2 regions of the Peribacillus sp. NPDC097675 genome follow, and region 2 is predicted to be linked to the other one. Evidence: riboswitches for the same ligand, from Rfam matches in the RefSeq annotation. Region 2 holds a riboswitch; the other holds the start of a gene.
The links. Region 2 has a riboswitch for glycine ahead of gcvT (glycine cleavage system aminomethyltransferase GcvT). Riboswitches for the same ligand answer to the same signal wherever they lie in the genome.

Region 1: it holds a riboswitch for glycine, as region 2 does, so the genes downstream of both, ACQKL5_RS08895 (amino acid permease) here and gcvT (glycine cleavage system aminomethyltransferase GcvT) in region 2, are expected to answer to the same signal.

What each region holds. Positions count from the first base shown of each region.
Region 1 covers NZ_JBNNSK010000005.1:103-5,083, forward strand. The annotation lists gene ACQKL5_RS08890 (amino acid permease) at 3-1,385, opposite strand; glycine riboswitch at 1,833-1,913, shown strand; gene ACQKL5_RS08895 (amino acid permease) at 2,105-3,451, shown strand; gene ACQKL5_RS08900 (hypothetical protein) at 3,674-3,991, shown strand; partial or broken gene ACQKL5_RS08905 (transposase-like zinc-binding domain-containing protein) at 4,088-4,907, opposite strand.
Region 2 covers NZ_JBNNSK010000001.1:377,865-405,249, forward strand. The annotation lists gene ACQKL5_RS01850 (5-formyltetrahydrofolate cyclo-ligase) at 1-174, shown strand, start outside; gene ACQKL5_RS01855 (hypothetical protein) at 252-443, shown strand; gene ACQKL5_RS01860 (rhomboid family intramembrane serine protease) at 594-2,111, shown strand; gene ACQKL5_RS01865 (hypothetical protein) at 2,120-2,977, opposite strand; gene ACQKL5_RS01870 (YqgQ family protein) at 3,185-3,397, shown strand; gene ACQKL5_RS01875 (ROK family glucokinase) at 3,402-4,370, shown strand; gene ACQKL5_RS01880 (M14 family metallopeptidase) at 4,558-5,721, shown strand; gene ACQKL5_RS01885 (hypothetical protein) at 5,894-7,057, shown strand; gene ACQKL5_RS01890 (DUF2759 domain-containing protein) at 7,109-7,282, opposite strand; gene ACQKL5_RS01895 (MBL fold metallo-hydrolase) at 7,518-8,144, shown strand; gene ACQKL5_RS01900 (class I SAM-dependent methyltransferase) at 8,259-9,356, shown strand; gene ACQKL5_RS01905 (DUF2626 domain-containing protein) at 9,407-9,649, opposite strand; gene ACQKL5_RS01910 (helix-turn-helix transcriptional regulator) at 9,735-10,436, opposite strand; gene ACQKL5_RS01915 (Spx/MgsR family RNA polymerase-binding regulatory protein) at 10,649-11,029, shown strand; gene comGA (competence type IV pilus ATPase ComGA) at 11,131-12,207, shown strand; gene comGB (competence type IV pilus assembly protein ComGB) at 12,167-13,225, shown strand; gene comGC (competence type IV pilus major pilin ComGC) at 13,306-13,614, shown strand; gene comGD (competence type IV pilus minor pilin ComGD) at 13,655-14,065, shown strand; gene ACQKL5_RS01940 (hypothetical protein) at 14,052-14,390, shown strand; gene comGF (competence type IV pilus minor pilin ComGF) at 14,338-14,817, shown strand; gene comGG (competence type IV pilus minor pilin ComGG) at 14,810-15,196, shown strand; gene ACQKL5_RS01955 (YqzE family protein) at 15,287-15,484, shown strand; gene ACQKL5_RS01960 (YqhG family protein) at 15,531-16,328, opposite strand; gene ACQKL5_RS01965 (DEAD/DEAH box helicase) at 16,306-17,994, opposite strand; glycine riboswitch at 18,307-18,402, shown strand; glycine riboswitch at 18,406-18,489, shown strand; gene gcvT (glycine cleavage system aminomethyltransferase GcvT) at 18,605-19,711, shown strand; gene gcvPA (aminomethyl-transferring glycine dehydrogenase subunit GcvPA) at 19,730-21,073, shown strand; gene gcvPB (aminomethyl-transferring glycine dehydrogenase subunit GcvPB) at 21,070-22,527, shown strand; gene ACQKL5_RS01985 (rhodanese-like domain-containing protein) at 22,658-23,041, opposite strand; gene ACQKL5_RS01990 (lipoate--protein ligase family protein) at 23,240-24,076, shown strand; gene ACQKL5_RS01995 (vitamin B12-dependent ribonucleotide reductase) at 24,465-27,035, shown strand; gene ACQKL5_RS02000 (MFS transporter) at 27,207-27,385, shown strand, end outside.

The DNA.
Region 1 (4,981 bases), on a different contig from region 2:
TATTAAACATCCTCTTCTGCCTTAACATCTAACGGTGTCCGCTTATCCATTTTTAAGAGGTAATAACTTGCTATAACGATAGCTAGGAAAACGAACCCGACAATCAAGGAAATCCGGGTACTCGGGTTAAACCACATCCCGACCAATACCAACAGTAAGAAAGCAATTGTTGCATAGTTGGTATAAGGGGCAAAAGGCATTTTGAATGGATGGTGTTTCATTTCCTCCGCTCGTACCTTCCTGAACCTTAGCTCACTAATAAGAATCACGAACCATGGAATCATCCCGGGCAACACACTGGCACTATACACATACAGGAAGATTTCTGGCGGAGCTAGGTAGTTCAGGACGACACCAATGGCCAAGCCCACCATGACAGCGATTGTACAATAGGCCGGCACTCCGCTTTTCGATACTTTGGCAAAGATTTTTGGTGCTTGCCCGTTCATTGCAAGGGTATAAAGCATGCGCCCTGCACTGAATATCCCACTGTTACATCCTGACATCGCCGCCGTAATCACGACAAAGTTGATGATCCCTGCTGCTGCCGTAATACCGACTTTGGCAAAGGTGGAAACGAATGGACTTCCAAGCCCGTCTAGTTGATTCCAAGGAAAGACGGTGACGATGACAAATATTGCGCCAATATAGAAGATTAATATGCGCCATATGATCGTTTGAATCGCTTTTGTGATGGTCCTTTTCGGGTCTTTCGCTTCCCCGGCAGTAATCCCGATGAGTTCAACGCCTTGATAAGAAGCCACGACTAGAGAAAGTGCAAAGAAAAATCCTTTCCATCCCCCTGTGAAGAATCCACCGTTAGCCCACAAATTGGATAGACCAATCGCCTCTCCACCATTTCCGATTCCGAAAAAGATAAGACCTAGGCCGGCAACGATCATCAAGATGATCGTGACTATTTTAATGAGCGCAAACCAAAACTCAAATTCACCGAAGGATTTTACAGAAATAAGGTTGGCCGCCCCAAGGATGACCATTGCCACTACACCTGGTATCCAAGCAGGTAACTCAGGGAACCAATATTTCATATATAACCCTACGGCGATGATTTCTGACATGCCGACCAACACCCATAGAAACCAGTTGCTCCAGGCAGTTATAAACCCTGCCAATGGATGAATATAATCACTCGCAAATGTTGCAAAGGAACCCGTATTAGGTTCTAAATATAGCATTTCCCCCATTGAACGCATGATGAAAAAGATAAAAATCCCGGCTATGGCATACGCCAGCATGACGGAAGGACCTGTCCATTTTATTGTGCTGGCAGATCCCATAAACAACCCAACACCAATCGTACCGCCCAAAGCGATCATTTGAATATGACGCGCCTCCAGCCCTCTCGTTAATTCTTTGTTAGACATGGTTAACTCCTCCATATGATCAAGCTTGAAATGACTATTCTCTTACCGATTTATTTAATATTAGTAAACTAGTATGCATGCAATTTCTCTTAGTACTATACCCCACAAAATAATTTCCTATCTTATAATAATAAATATTCTGTCAAAATACAAATGTACTTTCAGGAAATACAGTGCATTATTTAATTTAGTAGAAAAATATCCTCATGTAAGCTTCAATTCTTGAGGTCATAGAAGTTATCTCTTTTTTCTCATCAGCTTGTTCTCTTACCGTCGGTTCTTTTTCTATTATCACTACACTTACAATATATCCCTTTGACCTCTTCCTAATTCAGTGATAGAATTCCATTATTATTTCAAAAGAACAATAAATGTTTTCCTCTCATTGGAATCATTTATTAACCGCATACTAAGCAAGCGATGAATGCTATGGGTCACACTATAGCAGGAGCAGCTTCTGGAGAGACTGTACAAAACGTGCAGCGCCGAAGGATTCACAATCTCAGGCAAAAGGACAGAAGAGTAACGAATATTTGTTATTCTTTTTAACCTTTCGAGATTGGACTCCCAATCTCTTTTTTTATTGTCTTTTTTCCAATCATCATCAAAAAACGAAGTGAAATCGCTACATAAGTGGACAGATTCATTGCCCTAGTGATTGATTGGCATCAAAGACAAAGTACTTACATCTTAGAAATTCAACAATGGGGGCGCAGAAAGTGGCTAATCAAGAATTGAAAAGGGATTTGAAAAATCGGCATGTACAACTCATCGCCATAGGTGGAACCATTGGTACCGGGTTATTTTTGGGATCTGGTAAAGCCATTCAGTTGGCGGGTCCCTCCATTATCTTTTCGTATTTGATAATCGGGATTTCCTTATTTTTTGTCATGAGGGCTTTAGGGGAATTACTCTTGTCCAATGCAGGGTATACATCATTCACCGAATTCGCGACTGAATATATCGGTCCTTGGGCTGGGTATGTGACCGGCTGGACCTATTGGTTCTGTTGGATCATGACGGCCATGGCCGATATCATTGCTGTCGGTGTCTACATGCAGTATTGGTTCGATATTCCGCAGTGGGTTCCGGCACTTGCTTGCTTGGTGATCCTATTGGGATTGAACCTGTTGACTGTGAAACTATTTGGGGAACTGGAATTCTGGTTTTCCCTCATTAAAATCATCACCATTGTCGCCTTGATCATTGTTGGGGTCATCTTACTTGCCATTGGTTTCCAAACTGAGACAGGTACCGTTTCCCTCAACAATCTTTGGAGTCATGGCGGCATGTTCCCGAACGGGGTATCAGGCTTCTTGCTATCCTTACAGTTGGTCGTCTTCTCCTTTGTCGGAGTTGAGTTAATCGGAGTGACAGCAGCTGAAACAGCGAATCCGAAAAAGAACATTCCATCAGCCATCAATAAAATCCCCTTCCGGATTTTGCTTTTCTATGTGGGTGCCATCGTCGTCATCCTTTCCGTCAATCCATGGACGCAGCTGGATGCGTCAAGCAGTCCTTTCGTCGAAGTCTTTGCCTTGATCGGGATTCCGATTGCTGCTGGCATTATCAACTTCGTCGTGTTGACGTCGGCCGCTTCCGCGGGTAATAGCGGATTGTTTTCAACAAGCCGCATGCTTTATACGTTAAGCAACAATAATGAAGCTCCTGCTCCACTTGGAAAATTAAATAAACATGCTGTTCCAAGTACCGCATTGATTACATCCACCATCGTCGTTTCCATCGGTGCATTGCTAAGCAAAGTCATACCGGAACAAGCCTTTACCATCGTGACGACAATCAGTGCCATCTGCTTCATTTGGGTCTGGAGTATCATCTTGATATCCCATATCAGGTATACGAAAAAAAGGCCGGACTTGAGGGCCCAGTCGACTTTCCGGGCTCCTTTGACACCTTTCATCAATTATGTGATTTTAGGATTGTTTGCCTTCATCTTAATCGTCATGCTATTTGCTGAAGCCACCCGGTCCTCATTATTGCTGACACCGATTTGGTTACTTCTTTTAGTTGTCCTATATAACTATAGAAAAAATAGGCTATGTTAAAGGCAAAGGTTGATTTATAGTGAAAGGGTATGGTCACACGTACCCAACACCTGATTAAATTAAGTTCACCTCAATTGGTTATTGTAAGAACGAGTTTGTGAAAGATTACACTTAATCTAACGGGACATAACAGTTAAAGTAGGCTATTTGTAAAAATAAGGGACATAATATAAATAGAACCCGACACAATAAACTTGAACTAATTATAAAGGGGGAAGTTTTATGTCAGTGTTGAAGGAGACCCTGAAAAAAGCACTTCTTTTATGTGCAGTATTTATAACCTTTTCACAAAGTGTTCAGGCAGAAGAAAATCCTGAACAAAAAGGGAAAGTAGTTTATCAAATCCACTATGATTATGAACCAATCTATAATTTGCTAAAAGTTAGTCAAAAGGAATATAAGCAATACTGGGAAGAGGGTCTTCCTATTGCTGAAATGAAAGGGTCTCTTTCAGAAGAAAATTATTTCGACCTTGTTTATCGGTTAAAAGAACATGATATCGAGTGGTTTATTAATAACAGGAAACCAAATAATCAATGAACTAATGGGTAGCTTAGTAAGATGAAAAAAGGGATATCAAAATACAATGAGCTTGGAGATATATTTCCCAGCTCATTTTCTATGTGCACCTTTTATTTAGAATGCATAGTCTCTCAGCCTTAACTTGTCTGCTGTTTCCCATGTTCCATGAACACTTGCCAAGATAAGCATTTGCTTTTTCTTGCTTAAATCATTCTCCATTTTTCAACTGTCAAGAAATTGAAACCACACTACATATAGTTGTAAATACTTCGTAGAAACTCCATTAAAGCGACTTAACCATCTCTTTAAACGGGAATGGTAATTATTAATATTATTGAGGTGGTAGATGCCTTTCTTTACATATTCTTTCTTACTGCCGTTTATGATGATGTGCTCCACATCGATATTAGATGTATAAGACTTGTAAGATTTGGAATCATTCTTCTCCCTTTATGGCTTTCTAAGTAGTATGTTTCATCTACTTCTACATTCTTCAAAAACACCTATATTTTCTTTTGCGAGAGCAGACAACACTTTATGCCTCCAGTAAAAATCAGTGACGTGAGTAATGCCCACTTTTTTAGCGGTTTCACGAAGTGATAGACCATTCAACATACATTCAATAAACGGAATCCATTTGTCTGCCTTTTTTGAACGGTACATAGGGGAATTTGTCAAATCACTGCTTAATTTATGACAGTCTTTGCACTTATAACGTTGGCGACCATCTCGTTTACCATAACGAACCACTGATGTACTTCCACAATGACGACAATGAAAACCGTGTGAAAACTTCCTCTCTCTTAATTCACCAATTAAAGCTCCTTGTTGGGAAGTCGATACCGAGAAATAGAGAGTTAGATAATTTAAAAATGGATTCTTTGTCCCTATCATTTAAAGAAGAAATATCAGCTAGTATGGTCGTTAAAGTCATTTGAATGCTCCTTTTGTAATTTACAGTCAGGATCCCACAAAAGAAGAGGGTTTATTCAATATCAACCAATAACT
Region 2 (27,385 bases):
CGCCTAGGGTTTGGTGGAGGTTATTATGATCGCTTCCTTTCTCATTACCGAGGCAAGACGTTAGCTCTTACATACGATGTACAATTAATTGATGATTTGCCGATAGAGGTGCATGATATCGCTGTTGGTAAACTGATTACGCCTACGAAAATCTTACGGACATATGCCCATTAGGCAAGAAAAGATTTGATTATCATTTTTCGCTCATAAAATTCCCTTTCTGTATCACACTAAGGATAGGAGGGATGGTTATGCTTCGATTAATTGTACAAATCTTCTTGATTGGTTTAGTGGTTTACGCAGGTTTTAAAAATCGTTATCGACTGGTGAATGTTGCCCTATCTAATAGCATGGTGAGAAAATTTCTCGTGACCAAATCCTTAAACATGCCCATAATAAGGGATAAAATGATGCAAAGCATGTTTACACAAACTAAAAGATGACCGAGTGGAAGGAACCTTATGAGAGGGTTCCTTTTTTTGTTAGGTACTTTACAACTCTTTTTTTACTTTTGCCAAATATTCGTCTATAGTTTTAATTAGAAATAACAAGGATTATTTAAGGATAAGATTCATTAGAAAGTGGGGAATGTAGTGGGATTTAAAGAGGATTATCTGTTTTGGGAGATTGTCAGGTTGCTATCGGTTCAATATGATTACCGCATGATTACCGTAACAGAGAACCATGAGGAAATATGGCTTGAAAGTGAAAAAAATACGGAATTTCCAGTGGTCAGACTGATACGTCATGACCTTGATTGGGCAAACTGGCTAAAAAGGGATATCGACCGAACCTTAAAGAATGGCGAGCAAATCAGGAAAAAATTATATAAAAAACCAATCAACATCCTAAGCGTCTATGTAAGTAAGTTTGCTCCGGTTGATGATTATGAATTCAGTATCCAACCAGCAATCGTTCAAAAAACGAAAGTGAATACATTTATTTTTATAGGTGAAACTGTTTCCACTTCGATAAAAAATCTTGAAGCTACACTGAAAAAACCACTTCCGATTTCCGTTCCGGAAGAAGAGGAGATGGAGGAAAGTCAAGTTCTAGAGTTAAAGAAGACCGCCATCTCGGCGTCAGTCAAAAAGGCTAAGGCGGAACAAAAAGTATTTCGAAATGCTAAACCATTTTTCACTTATATATTGATAGCGATCCAAGTTGCAGTGTTCATATTGATGGAGTTTAGTGGGGGAAGCACAGATACTAAGACTTTGATCGAGTTTGGGGCTAAGTATTCGCCTTATATCTTACAAGGGGAATGGTGGAGATTCTTTACCCCCATGATTGTCCATATTGGATTTATCCATTTGCTCATGAATACATTTTCGTTGTATTTAATTGGGGCGGAAGTGGAACGGATATACGGAAACACTAGATTTCTACTCATCTATATATTTGCTGGATTTGCAGGAACATTAGGTAGCTTCATTATGACCCCGACCCTTTCAGCAGGAGCAAGTGGAGCAATTTTTGGCTGTTTTGGGGCACTTTTGTATTTTGGAATGGTCTACCCAAAATTATTTATGCGTACGATGGGGTCAACTGTCATTGTTCTGATCATCATTAACCTGATTTATGGTTTTTCCGTTCCAGGCATTGATAATGCAGGGCATATAGGCGGACTAATCGGTGGTTTCCTGGCCGCGGGAGTGGTGCACTTACCTAAGTCGAAAAACCTGTTACGTCAGATGGCTTTTTTAATTGGGACTGTGCTGCTGACTTACTTTTTACTGCAATACGGATATAATAATCAGAAACAGGATGATGAGACCATGGCTATACTGGCCCAGGATTACATGGCGGATGGTGAGGAAGGGAAAGCGGAGAAAATGCTGGCCGACTATGTGGAGGGGAATTCTGACGCACCGATTTCTCACTTCATTCTAGGAAACCTAAACTTTGATAATGAGGACTTTGATGAAGCCCGTTACTACTTTGAAAAAGCGATTGAACAAAATCCTGAATTACATGAAGCACATTATAATCTGGCTTTGACTTATACAAGGCTCGAACTAATGGACGAAGCGAAAGAGCAGGCCCAAAAGGCTGTTGAGCTTGCTCCAAAGGAAAAATCATATAAGCAACTGCTTGAAGAATTAGAATAATAATAAGGCTATAGTTTTTGGCGCAGCAAATTTGGGGTGCCATCTTTACTGGTGAAAAGGACTAGTATTTCACTTTTATCTTTTGCTATAAGCAGTTGGGGGATGGTGCTACCTTGTGGACTCACAGTGGAGCCATCCTCCTTTCTTATGCTTAAAACATAATTTTTATAAAGTCCTTCCCATAGTTTACCGACAATCTCTTCCCTTTGAAATGAAGGGAAACTAGAAAGCCACTGATTTTTTTTTGCGGGTAAATCAGTTAACAAAATAATTTTGTATTGATTTAGATTAACTTGAAATGTCTTTTTGGCTTCATCCAAACTGTGTTGAGTGATTTCCTTCGTCACGCTGTCCAGCACATTTTTCCACTCTTTCTGCTCCTCGGAAAGTGGATTATGAAAGGATTGGAGATTGGGCGTGGACACAGCATAAAGTTTATCTTTACTCATTTGCTGTGCGCTAGTGAAGATGGTATCAGAAGGATGCAATTCGGCATAATGGAAGGTAATTGCATCGTAAAGGCCACTCTCACTTTCCTTGGTCTTGGCAGTTTGGGAAAGATCTTTTCTGTTTTGTTTCCATTTCCTTAAAGTACCTTCTAATTTCCCATTCTTAAAAAGGAGGGATACATCCTGACGTAAATAGGCGGACCGATCCAATGAGGAACGAACATCCCAGTTAAGGGAATAGGTTTCTTTTCCAGTTTCTTTCACCACCAAATGAGTAGAGGCCTGTTCAAATTGGAGGGAAGAGTCAATTGGAAAGAAATTTATCGTTTCTTCTACCTGAGGTGTGTCTGAAAAATATAAGATAATAAAAATAGTAGCCAGTACTAAAAAAACGGTATACTTCATTTGTAGTTTCATTTGTCTCCTCCGTTTTGTAGGATGAATGGCTATAAGGTGAGGTATTCATGGAATACTGGATAAATTCGAATATCGGGATGTCTTTTCCTTATGTACATCATATGAATAGGGATGGACATGTATGAGAAGTACTAAAAAAACATGGAAGATTTTCACATGGAAAAGGGATAGGCTATACTTTTATAGAAAATAGTAAAGAGGTTTAGTATGAAAACATATTATGATTTACAACAATACCTGAAAAAATTTGGGACATTTATCTATTTCGGTGATCGTGTGGCCGAATTGGAAATGATGCAAGCTGAAATTAGAGAAATTCACCAGATGGGAATGATGGACACGAAGGACTATCAGATGGCGATTCTTTTAATTAGGCAGCAACTGACTCTGGAAAGAGAAAAAAAAGAGAAAAAAAGGTGATTGTATGGAAAAGATGCTGTTAGGGGTAGACTTGGGTGGAACCACTACCAAGCTTGCTCTAATCACCACTTATGGAGAGATGATCAGTAAGTGGGAAATTGCGACCGACAAATCCGAAAATGGAAAGTTTATAACCATGAATATCGCCAAGGCGATCGACGCCAAGTTGGCGGAACTTAATGAGCCAAAAAGTAAAGTGTTAGGGATAGGTATGGGTGCTCCAGGACCTGTCAATTTCTCGAATGGTTCCATCTATGAAGCTGTTAATCTTGGATGGAAGGACTACCCTTTAAAGGATCTATTGGAAGTCGAGATATCCCTTCCGGCCGTGATCGAGAACGATGCCAACATGGCAGCATTGGGTGAGATGTGGAAAGGCGCGGGTGAAGGAGCTAAAGATCTTGTATGTGTAACGCTTGGAACAGGTGTAGGCGGAGGGATCATTCATAATGGCCATATTGTCCATGGAGCAAGTGGAGCTGCCGGGGAAATTGGTCATATGACCGTTGTAACAGACGGAGGGGTTCCCTGCAACTGTGGGAAGGTTGGATGTTTGGAAACGGTCGCTTCAGCAACCGGCATCGTACGCCTTGCATCTGAAGCTTTGGCTACGGACGACAATTTGAGCCTTCTGCAACAAAGAATAGATGAGGGGAATCCATTATCTTCTAAATTGATTTTTCAATGTGCAGGGGAGGGCGACCCTTTGTCAAAAACTGTGGTGAATCGAGTGGGCAATTATTTAGGCTTGGCATTATCACATATTGGCAATATCATGAATCCTGAAAAAATCGTGATTGGCGGTGGTGTTTCTCATGCAGGAGATATACTACTTGAACCTGTCCGTCAAGCGTTTGAAAAGTATGCTTTTAATCGAGTCCGTGAGTCGACAAAAATCCATCTCGCAACCCTTGGAAATGATGCGGGGGTCATCGGGGCTGCCTGGCTTATTAAGAATCGGTTGAATCCATGAATACCTTTTTGATTTAACGGTGTGCTAGGATGAATTTTGGATAAAAAGCTTGTGGTGGAGATGAAGATAAAAAGTGGCTCTTAAACGATGGCTCTAAGTGAAGAAAAACTCCCTAAAGAAGAAAGGTTCTCACATTTTTCCGTTCTTCATTTCATAACTATTAAGGAATGGAAGGGGACGGTAATGAATGATTATCATTAGCAGATATGGCGATAGTTTGGACTATTACAGTAGTCTGTTTCGAATCCCGATTGAGTTGGTCGAGGAGGCTAACGGAAACCTTCAAGGCATTCTGCAAAAGGGGATCTATGTGAATATTCCTGGTTTCATCCTTCAGAAGGAACTGAGAGACGATCTTGATCTGGTGGCGATATCCATTCATTATCAACTGCCCATGGATGCATTGTTACTGGTTAATCAATCGGAGCAAGTACCTTTTTCGGTACCAGTTCGAATCACGGATCCCCTTCTTAATCCGGAGAAATTCTATGATTATCAGTCGCTTCTAGATGATTTGGAGACTTTATCAGTGCATTACCCATTTATACAGGTTGAATCGATTGGTAAGAGTGTGTTAGGTAAAGAGTTGCTAGAAGTTAGTTTCGGTCAGGGGGAAAAGGTCATTCATTATAACGGTTCTTTTCATGCTAATGAATGGATCACCTCGGCCATCTTGATGAAATGGTTGAATGAGTTGCTTCTTGCTTTAACAAATGATGATTGCATATGTGGGAAGGCTTGCCTGCCTTTTTTCCAGGAAGTGACCATTTCGATGGTTCCCATGGTCAATCCTGACGGTGTTGATCTTGTCCTTAAGGGAGAGACAGCGGCCGAAGGGTACTCAGATGTGCTGGAGATGAATAATGGGAACCCTGCTTTCTATGCGTGGAAGGCCAATATACGCGGAGTGGATTTAAACAATCAATATCCAGCCAAATGGGAAATTGAAAAACAGAGAAAAGTGCCACAGTCACCGGCACCAAGGGATTTTCCAGGCGAATCCTGTTTGTCGGAACCAGAAGCGATTGCCATGAAAGAATTGGCAGAAAGGCGGAACTTTACTAGAGTCCTGGCTCTCCATACCCAGGGTAAAGAGTTTTATTGGGGGTATGAAGGCTTAGAACCGCAGCAAAGTGCTGAAACCGCAAAAGAGTTTGAAGAGAGAAGCGGATACCGTGCAGTCCAATATGTCGACAGCCATGCAGGATATAAAGATTGGTTCATTCAGGAATTCAAGAAAGAGGGTTATACGATAGAATTAGGCAAAGGAATCAATCCACTACCCTTATCACAATTTCCTTCAATATACAGAGAATCCGTGCATATTTTAATGGCAGCCTTATATATGTGAAGGTGATTATTTTCGGAATATACTTCCAAAGAAATATAAGATGATTAATCGCCACATTTTCACTTTTTTCCTTTATAATGAAAGACATAAGAGGTTCATTCTGTAAATCTCTTACTCTTTTCTAATGTCTTGCTCACACATATGCCAGGCGTTTAGTTTTAAAGGGAGGTGTGTGGAGATTAAAGTGTTTAATGTAGCCCTCACTCAATTGCTGCCTATCTGTAAGATAGTAAGCATCGTTTTATTGTGTATCTCCACTACCCTTCTGATCTCGGCTTGTGAGCCTTCCAATGACCTTAGTAAACCCATGGCTGATACGGAAAAAGAACATTCCCAATCCAACCAGAAAACCTCAATAAGTACATTCGAAATTCCTGTTTCAGAAAAGGATAAGATTGAAGCTATTTATGGTTGGCTGGATTCCAACACCATCTTATATGCTGAAAAGAAAGATGGTACCGATTTCCCACAATTAATGGAATGGAATGTAGAAACAAATGCTTCGACCATTTATTATCAGCCTGCTTCCGATTTTACCGAAGTATCAATCAGTCCATCTGGTATGCATGTGATGATTTCTTCCTTCACATCATCAGGTAAGGCTTCCATCACTATCTTGGATCGAACAGGTAATCCGCAATATTCACTAGTGATACCTGCCTATGAATTGGCCTTTGATTGGAATGCATACCAAGAGGGTATGTTGTTTGTTACCAGTTTTTATGAAGATTGGACATACAGCAGTTATGTGATAAATGCAGAAGAGCAAACGGTTCGATCACTTGATTTTCCACAGCCTTTTGCTCAATGGGATAGTGAGAACGGACTGATGTTTCTTGATTGGAATAGGAATGAACCTGCTTTGACGGCTCCTTTAGAAAGAAAAGCGTTGAATGATGTGGCAGAGGAAAATTTAATGTTGGACGTCATTCATTTCAAAAAAGTGAAAACTGCGCTTATGACTATTCAAGTGGAGACAGAAAAACAAGATCGAGGTACATACGCATTTTATGATGATACAAATAAACCGATCCATTCTTTTTCCGTACCACTATTAAAAAGCTTTTCAGATTGGGTGATACCAGCCTATGATATCATTGAAAAAGATAAGGAACTAGTAACGTTCGTTCCTATAGAATCAAAAGATGCTGACCAATATGAAAGTAAGTTTACTTTAACTAAAATGAATTGGGAAACAGGTGCACAAGAAGAATTGATGAAGGACATGGAAAATGAACCATTGAGCTGTTCGCTTGATGGCAATCTATGCTTATATGGGAATCAATTCGAAAAAATAATTGATATGAAAACCCATCAAATAAAAAACTTATTCTAAGTAATTGAATGAACTAAATCAAAAGCTCGCCGCTTGGGCGAGCTTTTTCTTTTAATGGGCAACTGGAAAACCGCTGTTGATGATAGTCATAACAGTGAACCAGCCAAATACGGCTGCACTGCCTGCTGCGAATATGAAGCCTAAGAAGTTTCTTTTTTTAATTGTGGTAACGACAGCTGCTACACCCAATATTGCCACAAGTCCGAAAATGACCATTAATACCATATCAAAACCCCCTTTTCCCTAATTCAAAAACCCAATCCCTAATAATATACCCAGAGATTAAAGCAACTACCAAAAATATGTAGAAAAGATTGCATTTGTTAATATTTTAATATTTTTTCAATTGTTTGTCGAGGGTTAAAAGGTGACACTTCTATGTCGTGGGTAAATTGATTTAACCTTAAGGGCCAAGTTGGTGTAAGATAAGGGTAACAAAAATACATTGGAGTTGTTGATGATGAAATGGACTCAAATACCTCTAGGGCCTTTGCAAACAAATTGTTATATCGTTTCCAAAGGGGAGAAGTGCTTGATTATTGACCCGGGCGAGGAGCCACAAAAAATCATTCAGTACATACAGACGAAAAAATTCAAACCACTAGCCATATTATTGACGCATGCTCATTTTGACCATATCGGAGCATTGGATGCCATCCGCGAGCATTATGAGATTCCTGCGTACATTCATGAAAGGGAAGCCAAGTGGCTGCTTGATCCTGCCTTAAATGGTTCACAGAACTGGTTTCCCGAAAATCCCATGCGGATGAAGCCGGCTGATCATATCCTTGCAAGTGAACAGGAACTTACTATTGGCGATTTCACTTTTGAGGTACTGGAAACACCGGGACACTCGCCAGGTAGCATTTCCTATTATGCAAAGGAAGAACGGCTTCTCTTTTCGGGAGATGTTTTATTCCAGGGAAGCGTTGGCAGAACCGATTTAATAGGGGGTAGTGAATCGGTGCTTTTAAAAAGTATTGATACGAAATTGTTGCCGCTCTCTGATGATACGATTGTCTTCCCAGGGCATGGCCCCATTACGACAATTTTAGATGAAAAGGATACGAATCCCTTTTTAAAATAAATAATGTTGCAGGTGCTGATTCGGGCACCTGTTTTATTTGGCATGAATTTAATTGTTTGAATATTCAAATATAAGAATCTATACTGAATGTATTAGGGAACTGGAGGTGGGAATATGGAGAAGGCCTTGCATGGAATGATTAATAATAGTCTGCAGAAAAGAATTTCCTATCATGATTATATGGAATCTGTTCTCTACTCACCCACTTTAGGCTATTATATGCGCGAAAAAGAGAAAATCGGTAAGAACGGAGATTTCTATACTTCAGGTAATATTGGGGATTCATTTGGGAGGACACTGGCCAGGTGGTTTGTTTTCTTAATTAAGGAAAGAGGGCTTCCTCCTAATGTTGTTGAAATGGGCGCTGGAACTGGAAAGCTTGCCTATGACATTATTGGTTACATAAAAGAAGAAGAACCCCTGTTATGGGAGGAGTTCACTTATATCCTTGTGGAAAGCAGTCCTTATCATAATAAGCTACAGCAAAAGAGGCTGAGTCCATGTAAACAAGTCGTATTAGCCGCTGATCTTGAAGAGTGTCCCTTGATAAATGGAATCTTATTTTCCAATGAACTTTTCGATGCATTGCCCGTGCATATCATCGAAAAGGAAAAGGGTGAACTTTTAGAAATATTTATCACGATAAAAGAAGATAAATTAACGGAAATAAAGGAACCTCTTGAAAATCCTCATATCCTTTCCTATCTGGAAGAACATAATATTATATTGAATGAACATCAACGTTACGAAATACCGCTTAAGATGATTAAAGAATATGAGAGAATGACTCACCATCTCCAGTCCGGACTTCTTCTTACAATTGATTATGGATATACGGAAGCTGAATGGAAAGAGCCCGCTCATCGCCTTGGTAGCTTAAGAGCTTTCTCTCAACATACATTGGTAAATGAAGTACTTGAACGTCCCGGTGAAATGGACTTGACTACACATATACATTTCGACACCCTTATTAAACTTGGAAATAATAATAATCTAACATTGAAGGGGTTATTAGGACAGAATGACTTTTTGCTGAAAGGGGGAATTTTAGAAGAACTGAAGAATCATGAAGAGACTGACCCGTTCTCTGAACCTGCAAAGCATAACCGTGCGATTCGAAGCTTAATCATGCCAGGGGGACATAGCCAATATTTCAGAGTCTTGCTGCAAACAAAAAACTTAGACGAAAAAGTGACCCTATTTCGTAAATAAGATTATTAAAACCCATGGACTGATCGTCCATGGGTTTATGTATTTTGCTCTTAATGTGCAGCACCTGGGGTCATCATAAATACGCTCCAGTAGGAAAATCCTGCAAAGAAAACGGTAAGATAGGCACCAAAAACATAAATATACATGCGTTCAGACAACTTCAGGTAACTCAATAGTACAAAAAATCCGGTTTGTGCGAAGAATAGTAAAGACGTTTGGTGCATATGTCCAAGATAAAAGAAAATTGCCATAATCCCTGTCCAAAAGCCACAAACTCTAAACATGCGTTCCATCTGAATACCTCCCTATGTCTAGTCGTGTTCATTCTAAATAATTATAAATGAAATTGTAAGGTAATGTAAAGGATGCCTTTTGTTTCTAGGCGAGGATAGAGGCATTATAAGAACATGTTACGCAGTTAGCCATCATATTATCCATTTCCACAAGTTCGACATTTTCAAATAATGATTCAAACATACCTTTTAAGAAGAAATTGTGCATCGTACAGATTGTATTGGGATCTGCTGAGGTAACTTCTTTAAAGGGGCAGTTATAAATTCGAAAGAATATTTTATTATGATCCTCATCTACCATTATTTCGGGAGAGAACCCTGCAATCGTTGCAGCATTTTTAAGCATGCTGACTTTTTCATCGAAGCTCAGGTTGTCAATGGAGGTAGATTTGATTCTCAATTGTTGATTTATCAACTCTTCTCCGAACGATTTACCAGTCTCATAAAGCGCCTTTTTTCCTGCATCGCCCAGTGTCATCATTGTCTGAATGGCAATCTTTGAAAGGAGCTGATAGTCCCTGAAAGGAAAATGAAGTTGAATAACTTTATCTGATAAGCGGTAGATCCTGCTAGGACGTCCGCCTTTTCCCGTTTTTCGTGCCTCTGATGTCAGCATATCTACATCTTCAAGTTTAGATAGATGGAGGCGGGCCACATTGGGATGAATTTCAAAGGAGTCAGCGATTTGCTGGACAGAGACCCCATGATGATTATTCACGATATATTGATAGATATAATATCGTGTTGGATCTGCTAGTACGTTGGTGATTCTTAACGTTTGTTCCATTGTGTCCTCCTAATTCCAAGTTTAACTAATTATATTATAATACAGACAAAAAAAATTGGAATGAAAGAACCAACAAATTTACCTTAATTAAGAAAATGTTCACATTTCAATCGGATTTATAGAGTAAAAATATATACAAACATTATACAAATGTTGTACAATATCGTTATAGAAAGAAAAAAACACAATATGTGAACGGAGAGTGATAAAAGATGGAACGATTAACTTTCTTCTCGTATCCAAGCTGCACATCTTGCCGTAAAACAAAAAAATGGTTGAAGGCCAATCACGTGAGCTTCGATGAGCGTCATATATTCAAAGATACCCCAAACGAGAAAGAATTAAAGCGTATTCTCGAATTAACGACCGAAGGAATGGATGAGGTCTTGGCAACAAGAAGTGAAGCATATAAAAACTTAGACGTTAACATTGATGAGATGGTACTTTCCGATGTACTTCATCTATTGACAAACGAGCCAAAATTATTAAGACGACCGATTCTAATAGATGGTGAAAAGCTAGTGATAGGTCATAATGAAGATGCTTTACGAAATTTAGTTTCTCATAGCCTGGATTTGAAAATGAGCATATAAGTCTATTCTCGAATTTATTTTCGAGAATTTTTTTTATTAGGAAGGAATTTGTCTTATAACGTCGAAAATCTACTACAAGAAAATATGGAGGTGATGAATGATTGATATCGATTGAAAAAACAGCAGAAAAAATCCTTACCAATGCCATTAGACTATCGGCATCGGATATCCACTTTTTACCACGCAGGGAAGGCCCCCTCATTCAATTTAGAATTGATAACAAGCTCGTACCTCAAGAAAACCTCTCTTTCTTTGAAACGGAAAGGCTCATTTCCCATCTGAAATTTCTTGCCGCAATGGATATTGGCGAGAAAAGAAGGCCCCAAACCGGAGCCATCACCGTCAACCTGGCCAATAAAGTGGTTGGACTTCGACTTTCTACCTTGCCGACCACACATTCCGAGAGTTTGGTAATCCGATTGATCCCCCAGCAAAATATTCTACCTCTACAAAAGTTATCCTTGTTTCCCAATACCGCTCAAAAACTAATAGCCCTTTTGAAACATTCCCATGGGATGATCATATTCACAGGACCAACCGGAAGTGGAAAAACGACGACCTTGTATTCCCTTCTTCATCATGCACAAGAGATGATCAACCGAAATGTCATCACGCTTGAGGATCCGATTGAAAATGAATCAGAAAAAGTATTGCAAGTCCAAATTAATGAAAAGGCGGGCATAACGTATTCTGTCGGTTTAAAGGCGGCACTCAGGCATGACCCCGATATTATCATGGTCGGGGAAATAAGAGACTCCGAAACGGCCAAGATTGCAGTCAGGGCTGCCTTAACTGGCCATTTGATACTCACAACTATGCATACAAGAGATGCCCAAGGAGCCATTTCTAGGCTACTTGAATTCGGTGTAAGCTGGCTAGAGATTGAACAGAGCTTGATTGGCGTGACTGCTCAAAGATTGGTCGAGCTGAAATGCCCGCATTGTGAAGGTGAATGTAAGCCTGACTGCTCAATGACATACCGAAATAAGAGGGCAAGTGTGTATGAATTGCTTCATGGAAAAAGTCTAGCTGAAGTTCTGCAGGTGACGAAAGAGGAACAAGGAAAGGGGAAGGCCACTTACCGTCAGTTAAAAGACGAAATAGGGAAAGCGGTAGCGATGGGCTATGTGAATCAAGATGAATTTGAAAGGCTGGTTTACGAGGAGACCGAAAAGTAAATGGACGTTAAAAGAACAAGCTGTCTTTATTGCGAAGCTAGGTGAATTATTAGCCCATGGCTATCCCTTGGCCGAAGCAATCCACTTCCTGGAGTTCCAAGAATCGAAGAAAAAGTCCGGGGATTTCAATCGGGCTATTGAAGATTTAAGAAGTGGACACCCGTTGCATCAAGTGTTAACGAACCTTAAATTCCATCCAGAACTAGTGAGTTTTATATTTTACGGCGAACAATATGGCGACCTTGATCGAGCGTTGAAGGAAGGGGGACTTTATTGGAAGAAGCGAACGGAAGATACAGAAAAAGTGAAAAAGCTAATGGTCTATCCGATTTTCTTGTTCTTCTTTGTGAGCATCGTATTTTACGTTCTCCAGAGTGTTCTTCTTCCCAAGTTTCAAACAATTTTCTTTACGATGAATGTTAAACAGAATCTAATTCTGAATTTGTTGGCTGCTTCTTCAGGTATCCTCCCAACCATCCCCTTTATCCTTCTTGTATTGCTCCTTTTCTGTTATTTATTCAAGCAATTTTGGTTCGATAAGCTATGTCCCTTGAGGCAACGGCGACTATTATTGAAAATCCCTCTGGCAGGTCCCTTTTTTAAACTCTACGAAACATACTTTTTTGCAAGTCAGTTCAGCGGGTTGCTCGCTGGGGGACTATCCATTAACCAAAGTATTAAGTTATTCTCCATAAACCAGCAGCAACCATTCTATCAAAAACTTTGTTCCATCATTAAAGATGATTTGATGGAAGGGAGATCTCTAGAAGTAATCTTTCAGGAACAGCCATACTTCGATAAGAACTTGTCGATTATCACAGCAAATGGACAAAAGTACGGCCGGTTGGATTCGGAGTTACTTCACTACAGCCGTTTTTTACTGGAAAAGATTGAAGAAAGAATGAATACGATCATGAAAATCATACAACCGCTTCTCTTTTCATTAATTGGGCTATTGATTATTTCTATCTATTTGGCTGTCTTACTGCCAATGTTTTCTCTTCTCGATGGAATATAGGTACTAGAAAAAAACAGGAGGTGAATCTGCTCCGAAAATAATTGTGTGATACCTGTTATTTTCTTGTTTAGCAGATTGATATGAAGAAATATTTAAATGAGAAAGGCTTTACATTAATTGAGATGCTTATCGTATTGCTCGTTATTTCGATTCTATTGATCATCACCATACCAAACATCACAAAACATCAATCAACCATCCATTCCAAGGGTTGTGAAGCGTTTGTAAAAATGGTTCAGGCTCAAGTCCAGGCCTATGAAATCGACAATTCCAAGTTGCCTTCCGGTATTAGTGAATTGGAAACGCAAGGGTATCTTAAACAAAAATCCTGTCCGAATGGGGATAGCATCAGTATAGACAATAAAGGAAAGGTTACGGTCGTTGAGTAGCGACCTTGGGAGGGTTAGCCCTTCATCCGGAGGTTACACCATGTCGGAAACCCTAATTGTCCTGGTAGTATTTCTTCTGTTAAGTGCATTAGGTCTTAACTTATACCCGAATTTTTTTAAAGGAATGGAAAATAAAATGTTCCTTAATCAATTGAATGAAGATATTTTTTATGCTCAACAGTATGCAATAAGCCACGAAAGTTTGATTTATTTTTATATGGATAACGAGAGAGGTGTTTACACCATTTATTCATATAAGGAAGAAGGGATACTAGAGAGGACAATCCCGAAAGATATACGGTTTTTGAAAGGGACGTTGGGGGCTGCGTTTTATTTTAATCAGTATGGAAATGCATCGAAAGCCGGTACGATGACGATTGATACGACGAATGGGAAATACAAGCTAGTAGTCAATATTGGTAAAGGGAGGTTCAGGATTGAGAAACAGTAAAGGATACGTCTATTTAGAAATGATAGCTTCCGTTTCCATCTGTGTATTCTTAGTGGTGTCCATTCTGCCAATCCTTGTAGAGTCGATGTCCAATCGGAAAAATGTAGTCTTAAGGGCTGACGCCCACTATTTGCTGTATGAAAGGTTGTCGGCATACATGGACGGAGAGATAGGAGCTGTTAAAGAGGATATTACGTATCAGGAAAGACTATATGAATTGACCTGGAGTGCCCAAAAGGGGGGTTCCGATATGGTTGAAGGATGTGTTCGATATGAAAACGCAGCGGAAGAATATGAATCGATTTGTGATGTTGCGAAAAAATGAAGGGTTTACAATGATTGAAATGCTTTTTTCCTTAATGATCTTGATGACTATTTCACTCTTTGTCCTACAGCTTTTTACAATCATTCAAACACAGATAGGAACGAAAAATAAAATTCACCCTAAAGAGTGGGAGATTTTCACCTTGCAAATGCAACAGGAAGTCAGAAGCTCTAAAAGCCAGGATGTGGTGGGAAATAAATTGTTTTTACTGTCAGGTGAAGATTTATCCATGATTGAACAATATAATGACAAGCTTAGAAGACGTGTTAATGGCGAGGGCCATGAGGTCATTCTTCAGAACATATCGAATGTAGAAGTGGAAAAGAATGGCGATGTTATTGAGATCCATATAACGGATAAATCAGGTAAGAATTTCATACGGAAATTTCATCCTTTCCTTAAGAATCAGTTGGTGGCTGATGAATAATCAAAAAGGAGTCGTATTCCCGATGGTTATGATTATAGCTAGTGTATTTATCATGTTCTCAATCTTGATGATTGATCAATTTGTCATCGATAAAAAATTTTATAAAGAAGTAGAAGAGACGGAAATTTCCGATCACTTAGTGCATCTAGCCGTTAATGAGGTGACAGCCGAATGGGATGGAGAGTTACCTAAAAGCATTCAGGGGGATATCTCGTATCCGAATGGTGATGTGCATTATAAATTAACGAAACAAGATGTTCGTTATGCCTATATCGAATTTGCATCCTTGTCCAGGAATAATCGGACAAGTCGAATCATCATTCTTTATGATAAAAAAATAGGTAGAGTAATAGAATGGATAGAAAAACTCAAGGACTAGCCGTTCTTCTGATCTGAAGTACTGAAGATGAATAAGGGCGTACGATTAAAAGAAGCATATTTCGGACATACTTAGTCAGGGGTGATTTATATGTCGACAAATGCTTATATCAAATATATTACACAGCAAATCGTACAGTACTTCAATTTATCGAAGAGGGAAAGAAAAGAAAAACGGCTTCACCGAAAAGAGGATAAAGAACCTACTGTCTCTCATTGGTTCGGTATCGTTCCTTTTGCATTGTCCATGTTCATACGTAAAATCAAAAAGAGAAAGCAGATGTCTTGAGCTTCCGTTCAGACATCTGCTTTTTTTTGATTTGTTTAGGAGAAAGTTATGCTAATGCTCGGTCGGATAAATAAAACACCCCACCATTGATGATGGAAATTTGTATGTTTGGTTCATATTGGGCCTGCAATGCCTGTTTCTCGGTAAAATAGCTTTCACTTTTCTCCTCCATATCCTTATAGAAATGTTCCAACAATTCAAGGTCGGTCTGCCAACGTACCATAGCTTCTTCTGCCCAGGCATGGTCATCATTCTCAAAGCTTTTACGAATATAGGTATCAAGCCTGGACAAACCGCTTTTTGGCATGATTAAAGGCGAAAGGGTAAACGAGTTATCCGGTATTTTTGGAGTGACCTTGAGCGGCAATAAACGTTCGTGAAATCCTTCTATGATCTCCCCGGAAATCAAATTAAGACCAATAGACATGAAAATATCTTTTTTTCTGTCACATTGATAAGATATCTTTACGTTTTGTGTTAGCCAGGGGAGCAATGGACTTTGTCCGGTTTTTAAGAGAGGTCTATCCTCAAAAAGCCTGATGAAACCTGCCAGTCTTTTGGTTGATTGGATGATTTGGTGAAGCCGTGGCGACCCAAAGTGAATTTTTTCCCCTTTCATATCTGGTGGTGCCAGTTCGGGGTGCGTGATGAAAGTGAGTTGACCAGGATTTGGTATCCCCCCGGTTTTTTCGAGATAATGCCAATAAAAAGGTCTGTTCATCAGTTCCTTATCCATTTCAACTGTTAACTGAACTGTGAGATAGGCTGAGGTATCTTCTAGCACAACACAGTCATTCGCTTGAAAGTAGGTTAATAAAAAATCATGAATTTCCTGTTGCTGCATGAATTTCACCATCCTTCATATCTTGTGCGAACTGAATCATGGAAGTTAAATTATCCATTTTTATTTTCATTTCGCCTTCCGTTTTGGATTCTCCGACAACATCTATTAAATATTCCTCGATATTGGTTATTTCCAATTTTGTTAATATATCATCCAATTCCCCTATGACCTTTTCAAACAGATGAATTTTCTCATATAACAATTTCAATATATGTTCTTCCACAGTATTTTTCGTTGCAAAGTTATAGATCATGACGTCTTCCTCTTGCCCAAGCCGATGAATCCGTCCAATCCTTTGTTCTAATCTCATTGGATTCCAAGGTAGATCAAAATTAATCAAATGGTGGCAAAATTGCAGATTGATTCCTTCTCCACCAGCCTCGGTGGCAATCAAAACTTGGATTTTCTTTTGAAAGAGTTCCCTCATCCAATCTTTTTTCCCACGCTTAAATCCACCGCGAAAGGGTACGGAAGAAATGCCGTGTTGCTGTAAATACCATTGAAGATAAAGTTGGGTAGCCCGGTATTCGGTGAAAATGATCACCTTGTCATCAATTCTTTTAATAAGTTCCAAAGCTTTCTCAGCCTTTGAATTCTGTTCGGTAAGATTCACCTTCTCGAAAAGTTCATCTAACTTTGATTCGAATTCAGCGCTCGGTTCTTTATATTTTTCCTTCATATTCTTCAATGTATAGTAGACTGCTTCTCTGCTACTGCATGCTTCCCTTTGGAGGGTAAGTGAAGAAAAAGCGCTTCCCTTCGTACCTTCTGACATCGGTTTAAACTTGGTTACGGCATCATACAAGGCTTGTTCTGTCGGTGAAAATTCAATGATAATCGTTTCGACATTCCGCTTCGTCCATTCTATCCCCGTATCGGCACGGCGATTCCTTATCATGACCGTATTGACGAGGTCCTTTAAATGCTCATCTTCAAGAATGTTCCGACCTTTCCCTTTATATTTCTCGGAAAAGAGTGTGGCATTCCCTAAGTGTCCAGGTTTTAATAAAGAAACGAGATTAAAGATTTCTTCGACTTTATTTTGAATCGGAGTTGCAGTCAGCAATAAACAAAATTTCTTTTTAAGATTTTGAACAAATTCATAGTTCTTCGTTTTATTATTTTTAAGTTTATGAGCTTCATCGATAATGATAAAGTCATATTCTAAATTAGAGATGATATCCCGATGGGGGGCTCGTTTAGCCGTATCGATGGACGAAATAACGATATCACATGATTCCCATACATAACTCTTTCTCTGTACGACTGCGGGAATATGAAATTTAGTATTCAATTCGAAAGCCCATTGGGTGACAAGTGATGCAGGCACAAGGATCAAAACTTTCTTGACTAGGCCGCGAATCATATATTCTTTTAAAATCAATCCTGCTTCAATCGTCTTACCAAGTCCGACTTCATCAGCCAATATGGCTTTGCCATTCATATCTTCAACTGCCTGTCGCGCTGCTTCTAATTGATGGGGAAGCGGCGTGAGGTTTGGAAGATGTTTTGGGGCTTGTAGACCCTCGAAATCAGGAATGATCAGGTTCTCTTCCATATGGACAGCCAATTTATAAAGGTCCCAGTTTCCCCACGGTCCATCATTTTCCATCTTTTGAAGAAATTCATCATTCCACTCAGAACTGAAGGATATATTAATTTTCATTGATACTTGCTCCTTCTTAACACGTAATTTTCTTATTTGTTGTTGGACCCATGTCGATCATGTAATAAAATCTTTCTCTACGAAAGTTATTGCAGAGAAAAGTATCTTGGGGTAGGATGTAAATATATTTAGAAAATTGCAATAGTAATGAAATATAAGAATGAGTTTACAAATCTTAGTATTCATAGTATTAGCATTCGGCGCATGCTTTATCCAAGATTAACAAAGCATAGATATTGCATTAGTTCTAGATATTTGAAAAACGTTCAGTCGGGAATTGTTGATTTTTTAACCATTTCCATTAATAAGCGGGTGATGGTAAGGGGAGAGACTACATATCTATAGATGTAGCGCCGAAGGAGCAAGCTTAGCAGTGAATCTCTCAGGCAAATGAACTCTTATCGGACGCGACTCTGGAGAGCGCCAGACTACTAATGATGGCCACCAAAGGGGAAAACCTATTATATAGGTAAACTTTCAGGTTTCAGGACAGAGAAAAAGCCAGTTTGGCTTTCTCTGTCCTTTTTTGTGTCCTTTTTCACATTTAATGGATTCTAGGGAAAACAGCTGGTGATAAAGGTAAGCATTCATAAATAGGGGAGGTCATTTTTTGAGCACTTTGAAAAGAACGCCATTATTCGAGGTTTATAGTGAAAACGGTGGGAAAACGATAGATTTTGGTGGTTGGGAACTTCCGGTACAGTTTTCGGGCATTAAAGATGAACACGAAGCTGTACGTACGAAAGCAGGCTTATTCGATGTATCGCATATGGGAGAGATAGAGGTGAAAGGCCTTGAAAGCCTTGTCTTTTTACAAAAGATGCTGACAAATGATGTATCTAAGCTGAAAAAGGGTGGAGCATTATACACGGCCATGTGTTATGAAAATGGAGGGACGGTTGACGATCTTATCGTTTATCAAAAAGCGGATGACGATTATCTGCTCGTGGTTAATGCAGCCAATATCGAAAAAGACTTTAATTGGCTTCAGGCTAATGGTATGGAAGGTGTCAAAATCCATAATGTTTCAAACGATTATGCACAACTCGCTTTGCAGGGCCCCCATGCAGAAAAAATATTGCAAAAAATAACCGAAAATACGGATTTGAGCACGATTGGCTTTTTTAAATTTAAAGAAGACGTCGACATTCATAATATATCCACGATGGTTTCACGTACAGGGTATACGGGAGAAGATGGCTTCGAGATATACTGCCAGAGTGAAGATGGTCCTGCCCTTTGGAGAGCGATTTTGGAAGCCGGTAAGGAAGAAGGAATACAACCGATTGGATTGGGGGCTCGTGATACCCTCCGGTTTGAAGCAAAACTACCATTATACGGGCAGGAACTTTCACCGGATATCACTCCAATCGAAGCCGGTATTGGATTTGCGGTTAAAACGGAGAAGGATTCTGACTTTTTTGGGAAAGCTGTGCTTCGTGAACAAAAGGATAAAGGGGCACCGCGTAAGCTTGTTGGTATCAAGATGATCGAACGTGGCATACCTCGGCATGGCTATAAAGTATACAGCGGGGACAAAGCCATTGGTGAAGTAACGACAGGGACTCAGTCGCCAACATTGAAAAAAAATGTAGGATTGGTGCTTATAGATAAGAACCATTCAGATCTTGACACCGAAGTTGAAGTAGAAATACGCTCAAAAAGACTGAAAGCTATTATTATAAATACGCCTTTTTATAAAAAAAGAGGAAAGTAGAAGGGAATGGTCCATAAGATGAAACATCGTTACTTACCGATGACAGAACAGGATAAACAGGAAATGTTGGAAGTTATAGGAGTCAAAACTGTAGATGATCTTTTCAGTGATATTCCAGAAAGCGTTCGCTTTCAAGGTGAATATGACATAAAACCAGCCAAATCGGAACCAGCTTTACTGAAAGAATTATCAAAACTAGCTTCCAAAAATGCGGATCTTAAAAACTATGTATCCTTCCTTGGAGCGGGTGTATATGATCATTATTCACCTGTCATTGTGGATCACGTCTTATCCCGTTCGGAGTTTTATACAGCCTACACCCCTTATCAGCCGGAAATTTCTCAAGGGGAACTTCAGGCCATTTTTGAATATCAAACGATGATTAGTGAATTGACGGGTATGGAGGTTGCGAACTCCTCCATGTATGACGGGGGAACGGCATTAGCCGAAGCAGCCATGCTTGCTGCCGGTCAAACACACAGGAAAAAGATCCTCATCTCAGCAACAGTACATCCAGAATCAAGAGAAGTGGTGAAAACATATGCCAAAGGACAACGTGTTGAAGTCATCGAGATTCCTCATAAAAATGGTGTCACGGACTTGGCAGCATTAAAGGACCTGGCTATGGATGATATTGCAGGCGTGATTGTACAGTACCCGAACTTTTTCGGACGCATCGAACCGTTGAAGGAGATGCAAGAGCTCATACATAATGTGAAATCCATGTTCATCGTGTCCAGTAATCCACTTGCACTTGGTGCATTGACCCCACCAGGTAAACTGGGTGCTGATATCGTGACAGGCGATGCCCAGCCATTCGGAATTCCGGCCGCCTTCGGTGGACCTCATTGCGGATATTTTGCGGTCACGAAGAAACTGCTCCGTAAAGTCCCAGGCCGTCTAGTAGGGCAGACGGTTGATGAAGACGGGAAACGTGGATTTGTACTGACGCTTCAGGCACGAGAGCAACATATACGCCGTGACAAGGCGACATCCAATATATGTTCCAATCAGGCATTAAATGCATTAGCAGCCTCTGTGGCGATGACGGCACTAGGGAAAAAGGGCGTCAAAGAAATGGCTGTGCAAAATATTCAAAAAGCTCATTATGCAAAAAAAGCACTACAGGAACATGGAATAGAAGTTGTATTTGAAGGACCCTCATTTAATGAATTCGTCATTAAACTTTCTCTTCCCTTCAAAGATGTCAATAATAAGCTCTTTGAAAAAGGAATGATTGGCGGCTTTGATTTAGGTTCGGTTTATCCGGAGTTGCCAAATCATATGTTAGTGGCAGTTACGGAACTTAGAACAAAAGAAGAAATCGATGCATTTGCGCAGGAACTGGGAGGGCAACTATGAATAATCAAGATCAATCACTCATTTTTGAAATCAGTACATCCGGTCGAATTGGATATAGCCTTCCGGAAATGGATGTAGCGGGCGTTTCACTCGAGGAGATCATTCCTGCTGATTATATACGTGAAAACGAAGCTGAGCTTCCAGAGGTTTCAGAGCTGGATATCATGCGTCATTATACGGCTCTATCAAAGCGGAATCATGGTGTGGACTCTGGGTTCTATCCGCTCGGGTCCTGCACGATGAAGTATAATCCGAAAATCAATGAAAACGTAGCAAGATATAATGGTTTTTCCCATATCCATCCCTACCAAGATCCATCGACCGTTCAAGGTGCTTTGGAGTTATTATATGATCTACAGGAACATTTAATTGAAATTACGGGAATGGACCAGGTGACTTTACAACCGGCTGCGGGTGCGCATGGTGAATGGACGGGTCTAATGATGATAAGGGCTTTCCATGAAGCCAATGGGGACTTAAACCGGACGAAAGTCATCGTTCCCGACTCGGCTCATGGAACGAATCCGGCATCGGCAACGGTCGCCGGTCTGGAAACGATAACCGTGAAATCCAATGAATTCGGGCTCGTGGACCTTGAAGATTTGAAACGAGTCGTAGGTCCAGATACGGCAGCACTAATGCTGACGAATCCGAATACGTTAGGCTTATTCGAAGAGAATATCCTCGAGATGGCACAGGTTGTTCATGAGGCTGGTGGAAAATTATATTATGATGGAGCTAACCTCAATGCCGTTCTTTCCAAAGTCCGCCCAGGAGATATGGGATTTGATGTTGTGCATTTGAATCTCCATAAAACATTCACCGGCCCTCATGGAGGCGGAGGACCTGGATCTGGTCCAGTAGGGGTAAAGGCGGAACTGATTCCCTATTTGCCTAAACCGCTTGTGATCAAAGATGGTGATCAATATGTTCTTGATTATGACCGTCCGCAATCCATTGGACGCGTCAAGCCCTTTTATGGTAACTTCGGCATCAATGTAAGGGCATATACGTATATCAGGTCGATGGGTCCGGACGGTCTTAAGACCGTTACCGAGAATGCAGTCATCAATGCAAATTATATGATGCGTAGGCTGGAGCCGTATTTCGATTTGCCGTATAACCGTCATTGTAAGCATGAATTTGTACTAAGTGGACGTAGGCAAAAGATGTTGGGTGTTCGCACATTGGATATCGCCAAAAGGTTACTGGATTTTGGGTATCACCCACCAACCATTTACTTTCCGTTAAATGTAGAAGAGGGAATGATGATTGAACCGACTGAAACGGAGTCAAAGGAAACGTTGGACGCTTTTATTGATGCAATGATACAAATAGCCAAAGAGGCAGAAGAAACCCCTGAAATCGTTCAGGAGGCGCCTCATACAACAGTAATTAAACGCCTGGATGAAACATTGGCTGCCAGGAAACCAATTCTTCGTTATCAAGGTTAACGATTCGTATAAAAAAATCCCTGCCAACTGGCGGGGATTTTTTCGTTTGGGCATTCCTATGTATCACGTGGAAATAAGACGCTTAATTGTTATTCATGCTTCCCTTTCCCGTACCGAACACAAAATGCACTTATTTCTTCGCCTTAATCTTACCTGTCCACATTTTGAATCCGCCTTTTAAATGGAAAAGTTCTCTGTAGCCCTTCTTGTATAGCATGGCTGCAGCTCTTCCACTAATGATTTCACTTTGAGCGTACAAATAAACAGGCTTGTCCTGTCTAATTTCGACTAACCGGGTCTTCATTTGTGTCATAGGGATATTTCTTGCGCCTAAGATATGGCCATTATCAAAATCATTGGGTTCCCGCACATCGATTAATTGCACTTTTCTGTAGTTTGCAATAAATTCTTCCTGTGTTAAGGTTTTAACGATCTTACGTTGACGGAACCAATTAAAAAGTGAATATGCAACGATGGCTACTATGATGACGATTAGTGTATATAAAATCTCCAAACATAAAAACTCCCTTCTACCTAAACGAATACAGACAATGTCTATTATATAATTGGTTGCACCAATAATCAAAAAAAACTTCATAAATATTTCTAGCTTTTCTTCCTTTCTTTTTAAGCGTGCAAAACTCTGGTAAACTACTATTTGTGAGTTTTTTTAAAGAGGGTCTAATGAGCCTAGCGGAAAAGAGGGGTAAGTATGGCAAAAGAAAAATGGGGATTCATTGATTCAGGTAATTGTTCGGCTGCTTATAATATGGCAATGGATGAAGCGCTCCTAAACTGGCAGAGTAATGGAGAAATTCCACCCATTATCCGATTTTACGGGTGGAAACCAGCTACATTGTCAATTGGGTATTTTCAAAAGGCAGAAGCTGAAATAGATCTAGCAGAAGTTAAAAGGCAAGGTTTAGGTTTCGTCCGCAGACCTACAGGAGGACGGGCTGTTTTGCATGAACATGAATTAACCTATAGTGTAATCCTCCCCGAGTCCTATCCGGGAATGCCAAATACAGTTACAGAAGCATATCGAGTGATTTCTGAAGGAATATTAATAGGGTTTAGAAATTTAGGATTGGATGCTTATTTTTCTGTGCCGGAAACCGAGCAGGAAAAAGCGCTGTTAAAATCACCAAAGTCCTCAGTCTGTTTCGATGCCCCAAGCTGGTATGAGCTAGTCGTTGAGGGAAGAAAAGTTGCTGGCAGTGCACAAACGAGGCAAAAAGGTGTGATCCTTCAACATGGAGCTATCCTGCTTGAACTTGATGAGGATAAGTTATTTAGTGTATTTAAATTCTCCGATGAGCGGAAAAAAGAAAAAATGAAAAATAATCTAAAGAATAAAGCAGTGGCGATCAATGATCTTGCCGGTAGAAAAATATCAATTCTCGAAGCGAAACAAGCCTTTGAAAAAGGATTTGCTGAAGGACTGTCGATTGAATTGGAACCATTTGAACTGAATGGACAGCAATTACAGGAAGTGAAGGACATTGCCAAAAATAAATACGAAAGCGATGACTGGAATTTTTTGAGGTAGAAAAAGCAAGAGAATGAAATTCGATAATAAATAAGTTTTTTCAGATTTGTGTGAACAAGTTTGCTTTTCCTTTAACGTCAGGGCTTTGAAAGAGGTAGACAAAAAGCAAGGTTGAAATTCATTGAAATCTGTCGAAAATTTATTCAAAATCGACATTTTCCTCCCTTTTGCTAACTCAGTTAATAGATTTATCGTTTGACAAAATCAAAAGACAATCAACGTGGACACAATATATAGTAGTTTAAATAATTACTTAAACACTACATGTTGAATTTTGAGTTTCGCTATGATAAATTTAGTGTAACTTGTTAAGCGAAACGGACATGTAGACTACATATTGATTTTTGCAACAAGAACGGATCTTGAAACATGTAAAGGAGAGGGAATTATGTCAGTTGTAATTAAAGAAGCTTTAAAGGTTGATCTAGAAAGGTTGAATAAAGATATATCTTTATTTCCCCAAGTTCATCCTGTAACGGCTGATATGAAAATGATGCATAAAGGCGTGTCTCGTCTGGTTATGCTTGACCGCTATTCTTTTAAGGATACTGAAAAAATCACACTCTCTGCTGGCGATTTTGTAGTATTGACCATTAAAGAAGATCCGAAATTTCCTGCACGTGGACTTGGCTATATCGTTGAAATTGATTGGGAATCGAAAAAGGCGAAGGTTTTGGTGGATGATGAGTTCCGCGGAGTGCTAGATAATCCAGAAGAAGTGGAAACAGGAATTATTAATCGGCCGCTTGATATTATCGAAAAGCCGCTTGAAATATATTACGAACAAATTGCCAAGCGTAATGCAACGGGTCTGGCTTCAGTAGAAACGACTGAAGAGAAAAGAACAGAATGGTTCCAAAAATTTTATGAGGAACTGAAGGACCTTAATTTTGTGCCGGCCGGCCGTGTTTTATATGGTGCAGGTTCCAACACGGATGTGACGTATTTCAATTGTTACGTAATGCCATTCGTTCCAGATTCCCGGGAAGGGATTTCTGAACATAGGAAACAAGTTATGGAAATCATGAGCCGTGGAGGCGGAGTTGGTACGAATGGTTCGACGCTGCGCCCAAGGAATACCCTAGCGAAAGGGGTTAATGGGAAGTCTTCAGGATCCGTTTCATGGCTTGATGATATAGCGAAATTGACTCACTTGGTTGAACAGGGTGGGAGTAGACGTGGTGCCCAAATGATCATGCTTACCGATTGGCATCCTGACATTGCTGAGTTCATAATTTCTAAAATGCAAAATCCAAGGATTCTTCGTTATCTCATGGAGAATACGAAAGATGAAACCATAAAAAAATATGCATCGGATAAATTGAAATTCACGCCGCATACCGAACAGGAAATGGCCATGTATCAAGGAATCATCAATTATAAAGAGATTCCAGGCCAAGGTGGATTCAATGAGAAAATCATTAGGGAAGCCGAGGAAAAAGTTCGTATAGGCGGAACATATAGTGTCCATAATCCGGACTTCTTGACTGGTGCCAATATTTCAGTCTGTTTAACGAAGGAGTTCATGGAAGCCGTCGAAAAAGATGGTGAATATGAATTGCGTTTCCCAGATGTCGAAAGCTATGATGCGAAAGAAATGGCGATTTATAATGAAGAATGGCACAATGTGGGTGATGTGCGCGAATGGGAGAGAATGGGCCATAAAGTCCGTGTCTACCGTAAAATCCGTGCTAAAGAGCTTTGGAATTTAATCAATATATGTGCGACGTATTCTGCTGAGCCTGGGATATTCTTCATTGATAACGCCAATGAGATGACGAATGCAAAAGCTTATGGACAGCAAGTGGTGGCCACAAACCCATGTGGTGAACAGCCGCTGGCTCCATTCTCCGTTTGTAATCTAGCTGCGGTCAACCTAGCTGAAATGGCCGATAAAGACAATAAGACCGTTAACTACGAAAAGCTTAAAAGAACGGTTGAAGTGGGCGTGCGGATGCAGGATAACGTCATTGATGCAACTCCTTATTTCTTAGAGGAAAACAAAAAACAAGCACTCGGTGAGAGACGGGTTGGACTAGGTGTGATGGGTCTACACGATTTGCTCATCTACTGTGAAACCGAGTATGGTTCAGAAGAAGGAAAGATCCTGGTAGATAAAGTGTTTGAAACGATTGCGACATCAGCCTACAAAGCTTCAGTGGAACTTGCAAAAGAAAAAGGCAGTTTCCCGTTCCTAACTGGTTCCACAGACAAAGAGACGACTGAGCTTAGGACACGCTTCACGAATACTGGGTTTATGAAAAAGATGCCTGAAGATATCCGTGAAAGTGTTGCCGAACACGGCATACGCAACTCGCACTTATTGACCGTTGCCCCAACGGGAAGCACAGGAACGATGGTCGGTGTTTCGACTGGTCTTGAACCATATTTCTCCTTCACGTATTTCCGTAGTGGACGCTTAGGGAAATTCATTGAAGTCAAAGCAGACATTGTTCAGGAATACTTGGATCGTCATCCTGAGGCAGATCCTGAGAATCTTCCGAAGTGGTTCATTTCGGCAATGGAACTGGCTCCGGAAGCCCATGCAGATGTTCAGTGCATTATTCAACGTTGGATTGATAGTTCCATCAGTAAAACGGTTAACGCTCCAAAAGGATATACCGTTGAGCAAGTCCAAAAAGTATATGAACGTTTATACAAGGGCGGTGCAAAAGGCGGTACGGTATATGTAGATGGAAGCCGTGACAGCCAGGTACTGACGCTTAAAGCTGAAGAAAACCAAATGGAACAGCAACTTGAAATGGATGGCTTAACAGATGTGGAAGAAAAGAAAAAGGTCGTTCTGGTCGATACCATCAATGAATTGCGTTCGACTAATGTTACGATTGGATCAGAAGTAGGTAACACGTGTCCAGTTTGCCGTAAAGGTGAAGTTCAGGAAATGGGCGGTTGTAACACATGTACGAATTGTGGTGCACAATTGAAATGCGGACTTTAAACTGAAGGATAATTAGTCGTTGAGGAGAGCTAAACAGCTCCCCCAGCGACTTTTTTTATTGTCAGATTTACTTTTATTTCATGTTCATACATTTTTTATAAAGGAGATTTCGTGAAGGATTTTATTTTTTATGGTTAAACTATTCATTATTAACTACGATGAGGTGTATGAATGGAAAACCAGAAGAGTAATAAGAAGGTAAGCGTTTGGTGTATTGTCAGCATGGCCTCGATTCCTCTCGTGATGACACTGGGGAATTCAATGCTTATACCAGTACTGCCTGTTTTTGAGGAGAAAGTAAACATATCATCTTTTCAATCAAGTATGATAATCACCAGTTATTCGGTAGC